One region of the Vibrio sp. B1Z05 genome, then DNA from elsewhere that is predicted to be linked to it. Evidence: predicted binding sites of a transcription regulator. Region 1 holds the regulator's gene; each other region holds the start of a gene.
The links. The regulator CRP, encoded in region 1, controls carbon source genes, mostly activating them, when cyclic AMP is high. The targets are predictions, from matches to a motif close to TGTGANNNNNNTCACA.
Positions count from the first base shown of each region.

Region 2: QV280_RS10620 (CTP synthase) is a predicted target of CRP. The motif match lies at 1,086-1,101, and genes of this name have one in related genera.
Region 3: dinG (ATP-dependent DNA helicase DinG) is a predicted target of CRP. The motif match lies at 1,153-1,168, and genes of this name have one in related genera.

Region 1 is NZ_CP130463.1:210,718-213,902, reverse strand. Features, by position in the region: gene QV280_RS00995 (hydrolase) at 1-162, shown strand, start outside; gene QV280_RS00990 (YheU family protein) at 181-402, shown strand; gene QV280_RS00985 (phosphoribulokinase) at 468-1,337, shown strand; gene crp (cAMP-activated global transcriptional regulator CRP) at 1,561-2,193, shown strand; gene QV280_RS00975 (DUF1338 domain-containing protein) at 2,281-3,078, opposite strand; gene astD (succinylglutamate-semialdehyde dehydrogenase) at 3,141-3,185, opposite strand, start outside.
Region 2 is NZ_CP130463.1:2,337,070-2,340,254, reverse strand. Features, by position in the region: gene relA (GTP diphosphokinase) at 1-140, shown strand, start outside; gene mazG (nucleoside triphosphate pyrophosphohydrolase) at 213-1,034, shown strand; gene QV280_RS10620 (CTP synthase) at 1,186-2,826, shown strand; gene eno (phosphopyruvate hydratase) at 2,910-3,185, shown strand, end outside.
Region 3 is NZ_CP130463.1:1,093,748-1,096,932, forward strand. Features, by position in the region: gene dinG (ATP-dependent DNA helicase DinG) at 1-1,061, opposite strand, end outside; gene QV280_RS05075 (porin) at 1,605-2,654, shown strand; gene glgA (glycogen synthase GlgA) at 2,972-3,185, shown strand, end outside.

The DNA.
Region 1 (3,185 bases):
GATGACGTGATCCCGACATTTAAGCTAAACAGTAATCTCAACTATCATTTAGTCAATAATGGAGGGCATGTTGGCTTTGTTGGAGGGTCGCTAAGCTCTCCTCATTTTTGGTTAGAGATGGCGGTACCTAGCTTTTATGATAAATTTACGCCTCAACAATAACTTAAATAAGTATCTAGCATGATTGTACCGTGGAAAGAAATTGCCCCAGAAACACTAGAAAGCCTGATTAAAGAGTATATCCTGCGAGAAGGCACCGATTACGGAGAAGTTGAAATATCTCTTGCGGATAAAGTGGACCAAATCAAGCAACAGCTTCAACAAGGAACAGCGGTTATTGTTTACTCCGAATTACATGAAAGTATCGATATAAAAGTAAGTCATAACTCGAAACCTTTATAACACTGAAATAAGCGAGTGTTATTTGTATACTATTCATTCGCAACAAATCACAGACAAGGAAAGTCATGTCAGCTAAACATCCGATCATAGCGGTAACTGGCTCCTCTGGAGCAGGCACCACCACCACCTCTGAAGCCTTCCGTAAAATGTTCAATATGATGAACACTAAGGCGGCTTGGGTTGAAGGAGATAGCTTTCACCGCTTTACTCGCCCTGAAATGGATGTTGCTATCCGTAAAGCTAAAGAGCAAGGGCGCCACATTAGCTACTTTGGTCCTGAAGCCAATGACTTTCCCGCCCTAGAAAACTTCTTCAAGGAGTATGGCGAAAAGGGAGAAGGCAAAGTACGTCGCTACCTACACACATTTGATGAAGCGGTGCCTTACAACCAAATGCCCGGCACATTTACCCCGTGGCAAGAGCTTCCAGAAAATAGCGACGTTTTATTCTATGAAGGCTTGCACGGTGGCGTAGTGGATAGCACTTGCAACGTTGCTAAACATGTTGATTTGCTGATTGGTATGGTGCCAATAGTAAACTTGGAATGGATTCAAAAGTTTGTTCGCGATACTCGCGACCGAGGGCACTCACGAGAAGCAGTGATGGACTCGATCGTGCGTTCTATGGATGACTATTTAAACTTCATCACCCCTCAGTTTTCACGCACCCATATTAACTTTCAACGTGTACCAACGGTGGATACCTCAAATCCACTCAACGCCAAGGGCATTCCAAGCTTAGATGAAAGCTTTGTGGTGATCCGTATGCGCGGCTTTAAAAACGTCGATTTCCCCTATCTTTTAGCCATGATAGATGGCTCATTTATGTCTCGACATAACACCTTAGTTGTACCCGGCGGCAAGATGAGCTTCGCCATGGAGCTCATTATTCGACCTATATTGCAACAACTGCTAGAGACAGGAAAGATAGGCTAAGGTCCGACCTTAATCACACTCTTATTAAAGAGTGTGATTAAGGACACGCTTTTGTGTGAAAATTCAACAATGCATGACGATCAAAATCAAGAAATTTCGCTGAAAAAAAGTTACTATTCGTACTGCAAAAAATTAAACGTAGTAGCAGCAACTACACCCCTCGCCCCTTAGATGGCGATGTCTGGGGACATAATTATACTCGCTGAGAGAGGAAGATAAGAATATGGTTTTAGGTAAACCTCAAACAGATCCAACTTTAGAGTGGTTTTTGTCACATTGCCACATCCACAAATACCCTTCAAAAAGCACATTGATCCACGCTGGCGAAAAAGCGGAAACTCTTTACTACATCGTAAAAGGTTCTGTAGCAGTACTGATTAAAGATGAAGAAGGGAAAGAAATGATTCTTTCTTACCTTAACCAAGGTGATTTCATCGGTGAGCTAGGTCTTTTTGAAGACGATCAAGAGCGTACCGCATGGGTTCGTGCTAAATCTCCATGTGAGGTTGCTGAAATTTCATTCAAGAAATTCCGTCAGCTAATTCAAGTTAATCCAGACATCCTAATGCGTCTTTCTTCGCAAATGGCTAATCGTCTGCAAGTGACAAGTCAAAAAGTAGGTGACCTTGCGTTCCTAGACGTGACTGGTCGTATTGCTCAGACTCTGCTTAACCTTGCTAAACAACCTGACGCAATGACTCACCCAGACGGCATGCAAATTAAGATCACTCGTCAAGAAATTGGTCAGATCGTAGGTTGTTCTCGTGAGACTGTAGGTCGTATCTTGAAGATGCTTGAAGAGCAAAACCTGATTTCTGCACATGGTAAAACTATTGTGGTTTACGGTACTCGTTAATCAACTTTAGATTAAAATACTAAAACCGCTGTTATTCAACAGCGGTTTTTTATTGCCTGCACTTCCGATATTCCGTTGAATAACGTGTTATTTACCACTATTGGTGCTTTCAAAAATCTTATCAGCTGATGCCTCTACAAAGCCTTGATAAAGCTGGCCTTGGCTATCTTTATAACGCTTAGCAAACTCATAAAAACCACCCGGCACGCTTTGTATGCCATCGGTAAATTTAACCTCTACCTTATCGGCCATGGTCGAAGATTGTTCTAATAACACCTCTGGTGTTCCTTTTACTTCACCGCCAGAAGCATTGATGGCAAACTGCTTTTCTTGCAAAAAGGCATTCACCTCGCCCACCTCAGCAAACTGCGCTAGTTGATTAACGCTGACGGTAAAATGATTGGCTCCATAACCATGTGCGGCAACCCATGCGGCGTATTCACTCTCTTGTGCTAATTGCTGATATTGCTCAAAGCTCAAATCCCATAAGCGTCCGCCATGCAAAAAGTTAGAGCCCACAAGTTGTTGTGGATCTATTTGCTCAATCAATTGCCTGACAATGGCCTGCAATTCGTCTGAACACTGCTCTAGTTGTAATTGACTAATAAAGACTTTGGGGAAATCAGGCTGTGGGTGCTGATAGTGCTTTGCCACCAATTTTTTGGCTTTGAATACATAGTCACCACCTTCTTGATAACCAAGATCGAGAAAGGGCTGTGCTAAAACATCTAAGCCAACGGGCGAACAAGCAAAAGTTCGCAACGCAATATGATCATTAATCAAAGCTTTATCTTGCTTTAATAATTCGTGGATCACCTGCGATGATGGGCAGAGCCTGCCATTAAAATCATCCCACAACAGGTCAAATAGCTTTTGTACACCCATAACCCCTCCTTAGTTAGCCAAACGCAATTACTAGTCACACGGATTGTTAGTTGAACCGACGGTTAGTCGAACTCAATTCCCGGAGATAATGTTTCCGGTAGAATTGG
Region 2 (3,185 bases), 690 kb from region 1:
TGCGTTCTCGCACGGATTACAAACGTCAATTAGCCATCATGGATTTGGATATTCAAGTCAGTAATATTGAAATCAGCTCTCGCGTACAATCACGCATCGAGCAAATCAAAGATGTGATATCCGTTAAGCGTCTTGGCTAACTTATTTGTATCAAATCGTAAATTTACTAAGCCCCTTATTAGGGGCTTTTTTATCAATAAATTGGAACTCCCATGTCATCTGAAACAGCAAACACTTCGGCAAACTCCATTCAACAACTGCTTACTATCATGGCTACGCTACGAGACCCAAAGCAGGGCTGTCCATGGGATATTAAGCAAGATTTCGATAGCATAGTGCCGCACACCATCGAAGAAACTTACGAAGTCGTGGATGCTATTCACAACAAGGACTGGAATAATCTAAAGGAAGAGTTAGGCGATTTACTGTTTCAAGTAATCTTCTATTCGCAAATGGCCAAAGAGCAAGATTTGTTTGATTTCGGCGATGTGGTTGATGTACTCAATGAAAAATTAGTGCGCCGTCACCCGCATGTCTTTTCAGATGCTAAATTTGCTAACGAACAAGAAATAAATGACAACTGGGAAGCGGAAAAAGCGAAAGAAAAAGCCCAGTTAGGCAATGTTGAAAAAAGTATTCTAGACTCTGTACCAAAGTCTTTGCCGGCATTAAGTCGCGCCAATAAAATCCAAAAACGATGTGCTAAACATGGTTTTGATTGGGATAGTCTTGGGCCGGTAGTGGATAAAGTGCATGAAGAAGTACAAGAAGTTTTAGATGAAGCTCTGCAAGTCACGGTTGAGCAACATAAAGTGGAAGATGAGTTGGGCGATCTGTTATTTGCCACCGTCAACCTTGTCAGACACTTGAATTGCAACCCCGAAGTTGCGCTGGCTAAAGCCAATAATAAGTTTGAACGTCGCTTTAAAGCCGTAGAGCAAAAAGTGCGCGAACAAGGTAAATTATTGGACGAGTGTGATCTAGAATATTTAGATTCGCTGTGGGACTTAGTGAAGCTAGATGAACGGAAGTAAAATCGCCGAAACAGGCTGATTTGATTTGAAGCAAAAAATTAAAAAAAGGCTTGTGATAAGTTTCACGTTGTGGCGATAAAGGGCTTCTGGTATATTTACATCCCGTCTAGAAGATATCCATTTCCCTCATTCAACCAATTTCAGGTTAAACATGACGACAAATTACATTTTTGTTACTGGCGGGGTTGTTTCCTCACTCGGTAAAGGTATTGCAGCAGCATCATTGGCTGCTATTTTAGAAGCTCGTGGTCTTAAAGTGACCATGATGAAGCTTGACCCTTACATCAACGTTGATCCGGGTACTATGAGCCCGACTCAGCATGGTGAAGTGTTTGTCACGGAAGATGGCGCTGAAACTGACCTTGACCTTGGTCACTACGAAAGATTCATTCGTACCAAGATGACTAAGCGCAACAACTTTACTGCAGGTCGTGTTTACTCAGACGTACTAGCAGCTGAACGTCGCGGTGATTACCTAGGTGCGACTATTCAGGTTATTCCTCACATTACTAATGCGATCAAAGACCGCGTAATCGTTGGTTCTAAAGGCCACGACGTGGCTATCGTTGAAGTGGGTGGCACAGTCGGTGATATTGAGTCTCTACCATTTATGGAAGCGATTCGTCAGCTAGCGGTTGAATTAGGCCGTGAGCGTGCGATGTTCATGCACTTGACTCTAGTTCCTTACCTAGCTGCTGCGGGTGAAGTGAAAACCAAACCAACTCAGCACTCGGTTAAAGAGTTGCTATCAATTGGTATTCAACCAGATATTCTTGTTTGCCGTAGTGACCGCATGGTTCCTGCAAACGAGCGTAAGAAAATTGCTTTATTCTGTAACGTACAAGAAAAAGCAGTTATCTCAATGAAAGATGTAGATTCAATCTACAAAATCCCACAACTGATCAAATCTCAAGGTCTAGATGATCTTGTTTGTACTCGTTTTGGTATTGACGCTCCAGAAGCTGATTTGTCTGAATGGGAACAAGTTATCTATGAAGAAGCTAACCCAACGGGTGAAGTGACCATTGGTATGGTGGGTAAATACATCGAATTACCAGATGCTTATAAGTCAGTTAACGAAGCATTAAAACATGCAGGGTTGAAAAACCGTCTTAACGTCCATATTAAGTATGTAGATTCACAAGATGTTGAAAGCAAAGGTACTGAAGTACTGGCTGGTCTTGACGCAATTCTTGTTCCTGGTGGTTTCGGCGATCGTGGTGTTGAAGGTAAGATTCGCGCGGCACAATATGCACGTGAAAATGAAATCCCATACCTTGGTATTTGTCTAGGTATGCAAGTGGCACTGATTGAGTTTGCACGAAACGTTGCTAACCTTGCAGATGCACATTCAACAGAATTTAATAAAGACACTAAAAATCCTGTGGTAGGCTTGATTACTGAATGGGTTGATAGCGAAGGTAAAGTTGAAGAGCGTAATGCAACTTCTGACCTTGGTGGTACAATGCGTCTTGGTTCACAGCTATGTCACCTAGAGAAAGGGACTAAAGCATACGAGCTATACGGTAGCGCTGAAATTCATGAGCGTCATCGTCACCGTTACGAAGTGAACAACAATTTACGTCCGTTGATTGAGAAAGCTGGTCTTAAAGTATCAGGTCTATCAGCAGACAAAAAACTGGTGGAAGTAGTAGAAAACCCTGCGCACCCTTGGTTCGTAGCGGCACAATTCCACCCAGAATTCACATCGACTCCTCGCGATGGTCACCCATTGTTTGCAGGTTTCGTTAAAGCAGCTGGTCAATACCATCGCGGTGAATTCGAAAAGTAAGAAAGGATGCAAGGGGTGTTGAGCGGATTTTTATAGCACCCCTTAAAAATTGACATTTTTTTGATTATAAGAGGAAACATTTAATGTCTAAGATCGTTAAAGTTCTAGGTCGTGAAATTATCGACTCACGTGGTAACCCAACAGTAGAAGCTGAAGTACACCTTGAAGGCGGTTTCGTAGGTATGGCTGCTGCTCCATCTGGCGCATCTACTGGTTCTCGTGAAGCTCTTGAGTTACGTGACGGCGACAAGTCTCGTTTCCTAGGTAAAGGCGTACTTAAAGCTCTTTCTGCTGTAAATGGCGACATTGCTAATGCTCTAATCGGCAAAGACGCAAAAGACCAAGCTGCTATTGACCAA
Region 3 (3,185 bases), 880 kb from region 1:
AGTGCTTGAGCCGCTTTAGTACAAACGGTTTTTAGCTCTTTACTTTGTTCTACTAACCATTGCGGTAATTCACCGTGTTCAAAGCGCAATCGGTTCTCTTTAAAACCGGCGGGGTCTAATTGACGCGCGACATTATTTAAACTTGGGATGATCTCAGCAATTGAGTTCTGCAACTCAGTAAGAAAACGGTCGACACGTTTTGCATCGGCTAGCGAGGCGATTTTAGAGCTGCTTTTATTGAGCGTTTCTAGCCATGCGGCTGCGCCTTTTAAACTGGCAGATGCCGAAGAGTGATCGCGTGCCACTTTAGGTAAATGATGCGCTTCATCAAATACATAAATGGTATTTTCAGGCTCCGAGAGAATGACGCCTCCACCAAGATCTAAATCGGCCATGACTAAACTGTGGTTAGCGATAACTACATCGGCTTTATCCAGTTCTGAGCGTGCTTTTTGAAATGGACAGCCTCTATGTGCGGGCAGACCGTTATTACAACTGTGTTTGTCACTGACAATACTTTGCCATACATCATCTTTGATGGGTTTTGGCCAAGAGTCTCGGTCGCCATCCCATTTGTTTTCAGACAAGGCTTTGTACATTCTTTCTAGTAGGTCGATGTCTGATTTTTTTGGCTTAGTCTCAAACATGGCAATTTGGCTATCATCGGCACCTGATGCTGCTGCCAGTTTCTCTGCGCAGCAATAACGCTGACGCCCTTTGGCCAAAATAAACGAAAACTCGAAATCCACCAAGCGACGGTATAAGGGTAAATCTTTGTTTATAAGCTGTTCTTGTAGGGCAACTGTGGCTGTAGAAATAACCACTTTACGGTTGTTAAATTTTGCCACAGGAATAGCCGCCATCAAATAGGCGAGGGATTTACCTATCCCTGTACCCGCTTCAGCAACAATTAAACGATTACTTTTGTGGTATTCACCACAAAGGGTTTTAGTGATCTCTGCTACTAAGTAATTTTGGGCTCGACGGGGAATAAAATTATCCAATTGGTCATGCAGATTCTTGTAACTGTGGCGTATTGCTTGTTGGATTTTTGGGTTCATTTTTAATCAGACAGTGACATGCTGTCGCCATAATAACACATCTATAACGGCGAGATCGCCCGTAGAAGAATGTAGTCCAATAAAGAATTTACGTGATCTTAGTCACAAAAGCATCATCTGAAATGGCAAACTTTAAATCTTCATACTCCATGTCCTATTACTTCCCTTGTAGATATAAATACTTTCACTGTGAAACTAAGGGCTTATTGCTTGGCTGAATATTCTGGTCTCTATTCCATATTTGGAATTTTATTTTGATAAAAGTGCAATTAAAAGAGTTGTTAAGTCTGTGCTTCGTAAATGTATAAAAATGTGAATTGACGACTTGAATGTGTCTATCTTATTGTTTTTAAAGTGTTTTTAGTTTTATTTTTGTTCTTTTAGCTCGTGTTGACACTGCTTTATAAAAATTGCAATGTAGCAACACTTTCAGAGGGGAAGCAGATACGAAGAGATCTCGCCTTCTGGATGATTATAAAAATAACTAAATAAACTAAAGAATCACATAGGGTTCGAGTTAAAGGAATAAGGACGTAAATTAACATGAAAAAAACACTATTAGCACTAGCGGTTGCTTCACTAGCTGCAACTTCTGTTAACGCTGCAGAAATCTATAAAGCTGAAGATGGCGCAGTAGACTTCTACGGTCAACTTCGCCAAGAGCTTGAATTTAAAGACGATAAAGACCATAAAGCAGACCTTAGTTCTGGTTCATCACGAGCGGGTATTAAAGGTCACTACGCTATTTCTGATTCAGTAGATGTAGTTGGTTTGGTTGAGCTTGGTGTTGCTGACAGCGATATAACTAACCGTCTTCATTACGTAGGTTTCAGTTCAGATCTTGGTACTCTAACTTTCGGTAAGCAGTGGGTTGTAGCGGATGACGTATACGGCGCAGATTACTCATATTTCTTTGGTGGTTCAGCTCTTCGTTATTCAACGATTTCTGGTGCTGGTCATGATTCTCAAATTAAATATACTTTTGATGGCGAAAACTTTTGGGTTAAAGGTAGTTATGGTCTAAACGAAAATAAATCTAACCAAGATGTGTACGAGCTATTCGCAGGTACTTCTTTTGGTGATTTAGCGCTACACGCTGGTGCTGGTTATACTCGTGACCGTGCATTTGTTATCGGTGAAGACGATGTTACAGATCCAGATAACCCGAAAGATGTAACTGCAGATCTATCTAACACTTTTGCTGAGTTTACAGCTGAGTATGCTATTGGTGCTCACCTTATCGGCTTCACTTACTACTGGGCTGAACTAGCCAATGAAGGTGGTGAAGGTAAGATTGATGAAAATGGCATCTCTCTTGCGGGTAAATTCCAAGTGATGGAAAAAACAGCACTTTATGGTGGCTATGAATATACAATGCAAGAAGCTAAGCATGTTGACCTAGATGACAACGGCACAAACATTTATGTTGGTGTTGAGCACAAATTTAATTCATGGGCTCGTGTATTTGCTGAATACGGTTACGCAGATGGTGTTACTTTAGGTTATAACAACCAAGGCTCTGATACTCAGGTTGGTGTTTCTCGTGCAGATAGTGAAAGCAACTTTGCTATTGGTGCACGTTTCTACTGGTAATCACTAGTAAAACATAATAATTTCAATGCCCAGCCATAGTGCTGGGCATTTTTGTATCAAGGTGTTCCTCTCGATCAACTGCCGTTGTCCTTTTCTTTGCCTTATTTGTTATTTAAGTCTTCAAATTCAATGGTTTAGTTATTTAACTGCCTTGGTGTTTAAAAGATAATGTTATGATTTGTTCACGGCTTTATTAGCCCTCCATATTAGCGCAATCGATTGTTTTTTATGTTAAAGTTGCCTAGAAATGATGCGAATCAAATCTATCGAAGCAGAAGCTGTCAACAGCTCAAATGAAAAATAGGATTTCCCCCAAAATGTCACAATTAAAAGTTTGGTTTACCGTCTCCGAAGCTGAAGGATTAGTAAAAAGCGGAGGCTTGGCTGATGTAGGTAAGGCACTGCCTAAGGCACTACAAAATTTAGGTTCAGATATCGCGATTGCGATTCCGGGTTATACAAAACTGCCTAACTTTGAGCAGAGCCCTGTGGTTCTTTCTACCACACTCGATCACTTTCCGCACACGCCGT